DNA from 2 places in the Paenibacillus sp. 2RAB27 genome. Region 2 is predicted to be linked to the other one. Evidence: a T-box and tRNA genes for the amino acid it is inferred to sense, from the RefSeq annotation. Region 2 holds a T-box; the other holds one or more tRNA genes.
What was found. The T-box of region 2 lies ahead of argS (arginine--tRNA ligase). A T-box ahead of a tRNA ligase gene usually reads a tRNA of that ligase, here a tRNA-Arg.

Region 1 (3,400 bases), on a different contig from region 2:
CCCCTCAAGATGAGATTTCCCAGTATGTAAGACCCCTTGTAGACGACGAGGTTGATAGGTTCGAGGTGGAAGTGCGGCAACGTATGCAGCTGACGAATACTAATCGGTCGAGGGCTTAACCAAAATTCCTAAGTAATACTTTACGTTYKGTTTCGTATCTAGTTTTCAAGGCGCAAACAAACGCTTTGACTGTTTGGTGATGATGGCGGAGGGGACCCACGCGTTCCCATCTCGAACACGACCGTTAAGCCCTCCAGCGTCGATGGTACTTGAACCGCAGGGTTCTGGGAGAGTAGAACGTTGCCAAGCATTGTTCCCTGATAGCTCAGTTGGTAGAGCACTCGACTGTTAATCGAGTTGTCACAGGTTCGAGTCCTGTTCGGGGAGCCATTGCTTCCATAGCTCAGTCGGTAGAGTGCATCCATGGTAAGGATGAGGTCACCGGTTCGATTCCGGTTGGAAGCTCCAGTAATTTTTTAAGTAAGGCCCGTTGGTCAAGTGGTTAAGACACCTCCCTTTCACGGAGGTAACAGGGGTTCGAGTCCCCTACGGGTCACCTTTTTTCATTTCCCATGGAGGCTTAGCTCAGCTGGGAGAGCATCTGCCTTACAAGCAGAGGGTCGGCGGTTCGATCCCGTCAGCCTCCACCATTAACTTTATATGCCGTTGTAGCTCAACTGGTAGAGCAACTGACTTGTAATCAGTAGGTTGGGGGTTCAAGTCCTCTCGACGGCATGTTATTATTGGGGATTAGCCAAGCGGTAAGGCAACGGACTTTGACTCCGTCATGCCAAGGTTCAAATCCTTGATCCCCAGCCATTTTTTTTTACAACACATGAGTCATTAGCTCAGTTGGTAGAGCACCTGACTTTTAATCAGGGTGTCGTAGGTTCGAATCCTACATGACTCACCATTTGCCTTATTTACAACATGCGCGTATGGCGGAATTGGCAGACGCACTAGACTTAGGATCTAGCGGGTGACCGTGGGGGTTCAAGTCCCTCTACGCGCATTAAATCCTCACTTGTATTCATACAATTGAGGTACCCTGCGGAAGTGGCTCAGCGGTAGAGCATCGCCTTGCCAAGGCGAGGGTCGCGGGTTCGATCCCCGTCTTCCGCTCCAAAGTTTTATGCGCCCTTAGCTCAGCTGGATAGAGTATTTGACTACGAATCAAAAGGTCGGGAGTTCGAATCTCTCAGGGCGCGCCATTCTTCATTATAAGTTATAAACGTATCGGGACGTAGCTCAGCTTGGTAGAGCACCTGCTTTGGGAGCAGGGGGTCGCATGTTCAAATCGTGTCGTCCCGATCATTTCTTAAACTACGCGGGCGTAGTTTAATGGTAGAACTTCAGCCTTCCAAGCTGATCGCGCGGGTTCGATTCCCGCCGCCCGCTTACCAAGAAAGAGCCGCCTCCGGGTGGCTTTTTCTTTTATCAAGGGAATTGAACCAAGGGTTCGACCGTCCGTATAATCATCTATGAAACAACCCAAATAGGACGAGCGTCCAAATATACCGCCAGTGGCTTCCGTAGGAAGCAATTTAAATCCGGATTTGGAGTATTCCKGCCGCCKGCTTACCAAGAAAGAGCCACCTTCGGGTGGCTTTTTCTTTTATCCCAATATAGCGTCTAACTCCTTCTAATTAGGAAATAATACAAATCAATGCAGCACAGAATCTTATCAATACATTTATTACCACCGAAAAACGTACGGTATTTTTATTTTAATACTATGTGTAGCGGACAGATTGTGGTAAAATATTCTGAAATGAGTTTTTATAGCGACTAGCTTTTGCAGAGAGAAGCATTAATGCATCATAGTGAATAGATGGGGTGGAGAGTCATGGTAGAGAGTGAGATCGTCCAACAAAAACAAAGTACGAATAACCTGCTGCGTAGAGATATTCGGTTTCTTGGACACATACTAGGCGAAGTTCTTGTACATCAAGGCGGCAATGATCTGCTGGATGTCGTTGAACGAATTCGCGAAATGAGCAAGTCGTTAAGAGCACACTATGTCATTGAGATCTATGATGAGTTTAAGAAAACGATATCTTCACTAGATCCGGAAATTCGCCATCAAGTGATACGCGCTTTTGCTATATACTTCCAACTAGTTAATATTGCTGAACAAAACCATCGGATTCGCCGTAAACGTGACTACGAGCGCTCATCAGGGGAATCTGTACAACCAGGTTCGATTGAAAGCATCGTACAAGAGCTTAAGAATACGAATGTTCCTTATTCCGAGGTACAAGAAATACTTAAAGCGATCTCTCTAGAGCTCGTAATGACGGCTCATCCAACGGAAGCTATGCGTCGTGCAGTGCTTGATATTAATCTACGCATCTCTGACGATATGATGAAGCTGGACAACCCTAACTTAACGTACCGTGAGCGTGAACAATTGCGTGAGAAGTTGTTGGGTGAAGTGCTTAACTTGTGGCAAACCGATGAGCTGCGTGATCGTAAACCAACGGTAATCGACGAAGTGCGTAACGGTTTGTATTATTTTGACGAGACGTTATTCGATGTATTGCCAGAAGTGTACCATGAGCTTGAGCGTTGTCTAAATAAATACTACCCAGAAGACAAATGGCATGTACCGTCTTTCTTGAAATTTGGATCTTGGATCGGCGGAGACCGTGACGGAAATCCATCTGTTAGAGCGAATGTGACATGGGAGACGCTTGGTCTACACCGCCAGTTGGCTTTGCAGAAGTATGAGGAAATCCTAAGAGAATCTTTAGCACACATGAGCTTTAGCAAGAACATTGTGAATGTGAGCGAAGCTCTAATCGATTCGATCCAATGTGATCGTGAAGCGATGGGGAATGTTCAGGATGTATGGCGCAATGAGAAAGAACCATACCGCATCAAGACAACTTATATGATCGATAAGATTCATAATACGGGCAATGCGAATGTTCCTGCTGCACAGAAGTACAATAGCCCTGAAGAGTTTATTCAAGATTTGCAAGTTATGGAAACTAGTTTACGTGCGCATTTTGCAGACTATGTGGCTGATAAATATATTAAGAAGTTAATACGCCAAGTTGAGTTGTTTGGTTTCCACTTAGCTGCTCTAGATATCAGACAGCATAGTAAAGAGCATGAGAATGCGATGACGGAAATTTTGGCGAAGATGGGTATTACGCCGGATTATAGCAAGCTTTCGGAAGATGAGAAAATTTCACTGCTCACGAATGTTTTGAATGATCCACGTCCTATCACGTCTACGTACTTGGATTACACGGATGGTACGAAAGAATGCCTAGATGTGTATCGCACAGTAGGTAAAGCGCAGAAGGAATTCGGACGTAATTGTATTAATAGTTACTTGATTTCGATGACGCAAGGTGCAAGTGACATGCTTGAGGTTGTTGTGTTTGCCAAA
Region 2 (3,400 bases):
GGTCACACCTGTATTATCCAGTAGTATTCCCCCTAAGAAAATCTCTCATGAATGAGGATTTTTACCAATTTACTTTGTCGAATTTTATTTAACTGCATTAATGATTAACTCCATTAAATTTCATGAGGAGCTTGTAAACCGATCAATTTCAAGCCATTACGCAACGTAATTTGAACGCATTGGACCAGAGCTAGTCGTGCTTCACGTACCTGTGCATCCTCTACTAGGATATAACAGGCGTGGTAAAAGCGATTAAATGCTTGCGCGAGATCAATGAGATAACGCGATATGATCGAAGGCTCCAGCTTTACCATGGCCTGCTCTACTCTTTCCGTAAACAAATAGAGCATTTTCACAACCGCCATGGCCTCATTATTTTGCAAATTAGCTCCGTCTATTTCCGCCATATCCATCGAATGTCCGTCAGCCAATTGCGCTTTCTTCAACACACTGCAAGTTCTTGCATAGGTGTACTGTACGTAAGGCCCCGTTTCACCATCGAAGTTAAGAGCTTCCTCCCACGAAAAATCAATATCTTTGATTCGATTCGCACTCAAATCGTTAAATATCACTGCTCCAATTCCTACCTGCTCAGCAACTGTAGCTTTATTCGCCAAGCTTGGGTTTCTTGATTCGATGACATCTCTTATTTTCTGAATAGATTGCTCCAGCAAGTTTTCCAGTCTTATCACGTTGCCTTTGCGTGTCGACAAGCTTCCCCCTTCAATGCTCACACGGCCAAATGCGACATGCTCAAGTTTGGAGGACCACGTATAACCCATTAATTCAACAACCTTAAACAACTGCTGAAAATGAAGATTTTGAGCATAATCCGTCACATAGATCAATTTCTCAAATTCGTATTTATCCGCTCTATATATAGCCGCCGTTAGGTCACGCGTATGATACAGGGAGCTGCCATCTTTCTTCAGCATTAATGCTGGTGCCATGCCATAGGCATCTAACCTAACTAATAAAGCACCCTCATCTTCTTCCACAAGCTGCTTCTCCTTCAGCTCCTGAATGACGGGCTCCATCTTGTCATTGTAGAAGCTTTCCCCCTGATATGTGTCGAATTGAACACCTAACAGCTTATAAATCTTCTGAAATTCATTGAGGCTGATCTTCACAAACCACTGCCACAAAGCTAGTGCTTCTTGATCACCGTGCTCCATTTTCGTAAACCAAGATCTAGCCTGATCTTCTAACGTTGGGTCGTGATCAGCCTCCTCATGAAATTTCACATACAGATCGAGAAGCTCATCGATAGCTCTCTCGTTTACAGCCTCCTTACTGCCCCACAAATGGTAGGCAACGATCAGCTTCCCGAACTGTGTCCCCCAATCGCCTAAATGGTTAATCCCCACACAGTTGTATCCTAGAAAGGCGTGAATCTGATATAACGCATTGCCGATCACCGTGGATCTCAAGTGACCAACATGAAAGGGCTTCGCGATATTCGGCGAGGAATAGTCGATCACAACCGTCTTTCCTTGTCCCAAAGTCTGTGAGCCATACTGTTCGCCAGCTTGACTTATATGACGAATAAGAGATTCTGCAAATGTAGACTTCTTGAGAAAAATGTTTAGATAACCGGATACGGCATTCATCTCGTCGATGTACTCATCTTCTAGGGTTGCTTTTAACTCCTCAGCAATGACTTGTGGTGATTTACTAAGGGTTTTGCTTAGTCGGAAACATGGTAAAGATAGATCCCCTTGATCCGGATTCGCTGGGTATTCCATCCATGCCATAATGTCTTGGGCCTCGAAACCAGTGAGTAACGATGTAATTTCCCCTGCAAAATAGAGCTTATAATTTAACATAGTAATTCTCTCCTATCTTTTCTAGAAAATATAAAAAGCCCCCGTCTCTATAAAAGAGACGAGAGCTGAACATTCCCGCGGTACCACTCTAAGTGTTAAACCTCTGGTTTAACCCCTCTGTTTCGTAACGGTCGACAGACCGGATTTACCTACTCCCATTTTCGGCAAACCATTTCCTGGGTCCGTTTCATTCTTAACATCCGTACCGGCTTACACTGACCCGGCTCGCTGCGACTGTCTGTTAGGAATTACTGTCCCATTCATTAATATTTCGATATGAATTTTTCAATATCTTACAAGGGATCCAAGGGAATGTCAAGCCCATATTCGTTGACTTATACTCAGCTTGAAGGTTGCAGGCGTGTACGAAGATCCGAAGATCCATAACTTGTTTCCAAAAAAATTAGACTTCTTCCCCTTTTAAAGCATTTACAATTGTAACCATACTGTACCAGAGGAGGGAAGATAATATCTAAATAAATGTAAACGTTTTCTATACTGGCAATGCAACGAATGAGTCGAACAGTTCACTAACACCAATCCATTCTAGGAGGAAATTAACGAATGTTGAACACATGGTTGTCCAAATTACTTGCCACAACACTTATTGTGGCTCTGCTCGTTTCCGGTTTACCATCGATAGGTGCACCAACTGCTCATGCTGCAACCCCTGTTAATCCTAATGCAACGCAAGCTGTGCAAGACGTATTGAATTATTTCGATACTGTCCAAACGAATAATCAAATCATCTCAGGACAATACGTACGAGGGCAAAATTATGGCTATTTGGAGACCGATCACCTCTATAATTTAACGGGCAAGTACCCTGCGATGATTGGATACGATCTTTTATACAATGTGACGAACGCTTCCGATCTCAGTAAATGGCGCTCCTTCATTGTCGATCATGCTACGGACTACTGGAAAAAAGGCGGACTTGTTACACTTTCTTGGCATGAGACGAACCCTTTGGATGCCACAGTAGATGATGGCGGATGGAACAGTGTGATCAGCTCCATGTCACAGGCGAATTTCGACTTGCTCACAACCCCTGGTACCACCTTGTATAACAAATGGTTAGCGCATATCGATACGATAGCGGGCTATTTGAAATCCCTTCGGGATCAAGGTGTAGTCGTTCTCTGGCGACCTTATCACGAGATGAACATCGGCTTCTGGTGGGGTGGTAAGTCTGCAGCAAGTTACAAAAAGTTATGGCAAAACATGTACGACCGCTACACTAATTATCACGGCTTGAACAACCTGATTTGGGTGTGGGCTCCGGGTAGGGATGACAATAATGCCGTTAACAGCAATTATTACCCAGGTTCTTCGTATGTAGATCTCGGTGGAGCTGATGTATATACGCAAGCCCGTGGGGATGCGAAGTTTACAAATGCGAACAGTGAGCTGGCTTCTGTCCTAGGCAGTAAGCGTTATGGCTTGTCCGAAGTTGGTTTGCTCCCTTCAGAGACTGCCGTTCAAACGAATTTTGATTACACCTGGTTCCTCACTTGGGCTATCGGTTGGGCGGACAATCTTTTCTACGGATATCCCGGAGCAAATGGACCGGG

Region 1: it encodes a tRNA-Arg, which carries the amino acid that the T-box ahead of argS (arginine--tRNA ligase) is inferred to sense. The anticodon was not compared.

Annotation. Positions count from the first base shown of each region.
Region 1 covers NZ_JBFRGR010000031.1:69,850-73,249, reverse strand. The annotation lists partial or broken rRNA gene AB4114_RS28515 (23S ribosomal RNA) at 1-123, shown strand, start outside; rRNA gene rrf (5S ribosomal RNA) at 193-309, shown strand; tRNA gene AB4114_RS28505 (tRNA-Asn) at 315-390, shown strand; tRNA gene AB4114_RS28500 (tRNA-Thr) at 393-468, shown strand; tRNA gene AB4114_RS28495 (tRNA-Glu) at 485-556, shown strand; tRNA gene AB4114_RS28490 (tRNA-Val) at 575-650, shown strand; tRNA gene AB4114_RS28485 (tRNA-Thr) at 663-735, shown strand; tRNA gene AB4114_RS28480 (tRNA-Gln) at 745-819, shown strand; tRNA gene AB4114_RS28475 (tRNA-Lys) at 838-913, shown strand; tRNA gene AB4114_RS28470 (tRNA-Leu) at 933-1,012, shown strand; tRNA gene AB4114_RS28465 (tRNA-Gly) at 1,051-1,125, shown strand; tRNA gene AB4114_RS28460 (tRNA-Arg) at 1,135-1,211, shown strand; tRNA gene AB4114_RS28455 (tRNA-Pro) at 1,238-1,311, shown strand; tRNA gene AB4114_RS28450 (tRNA-Gly) at 1,328-1,398, shown strand; gene ppc (phosphoenolpyruvate carboxylase) at 1,847-3,400, shown strand, end outside.
Region 2 covers NZ_JBFRGR010000041.1:23,988-27,387, forward strand. The annotation lists gene argS (arginine--tRNA ligase) at 114-1,826, opposite strand; T-box leader at 1,878-2,099, opposite strand; gene AB4114_RS31200 (glycosyl hydrolase) at 2,391-3,400, shown strand, end outside.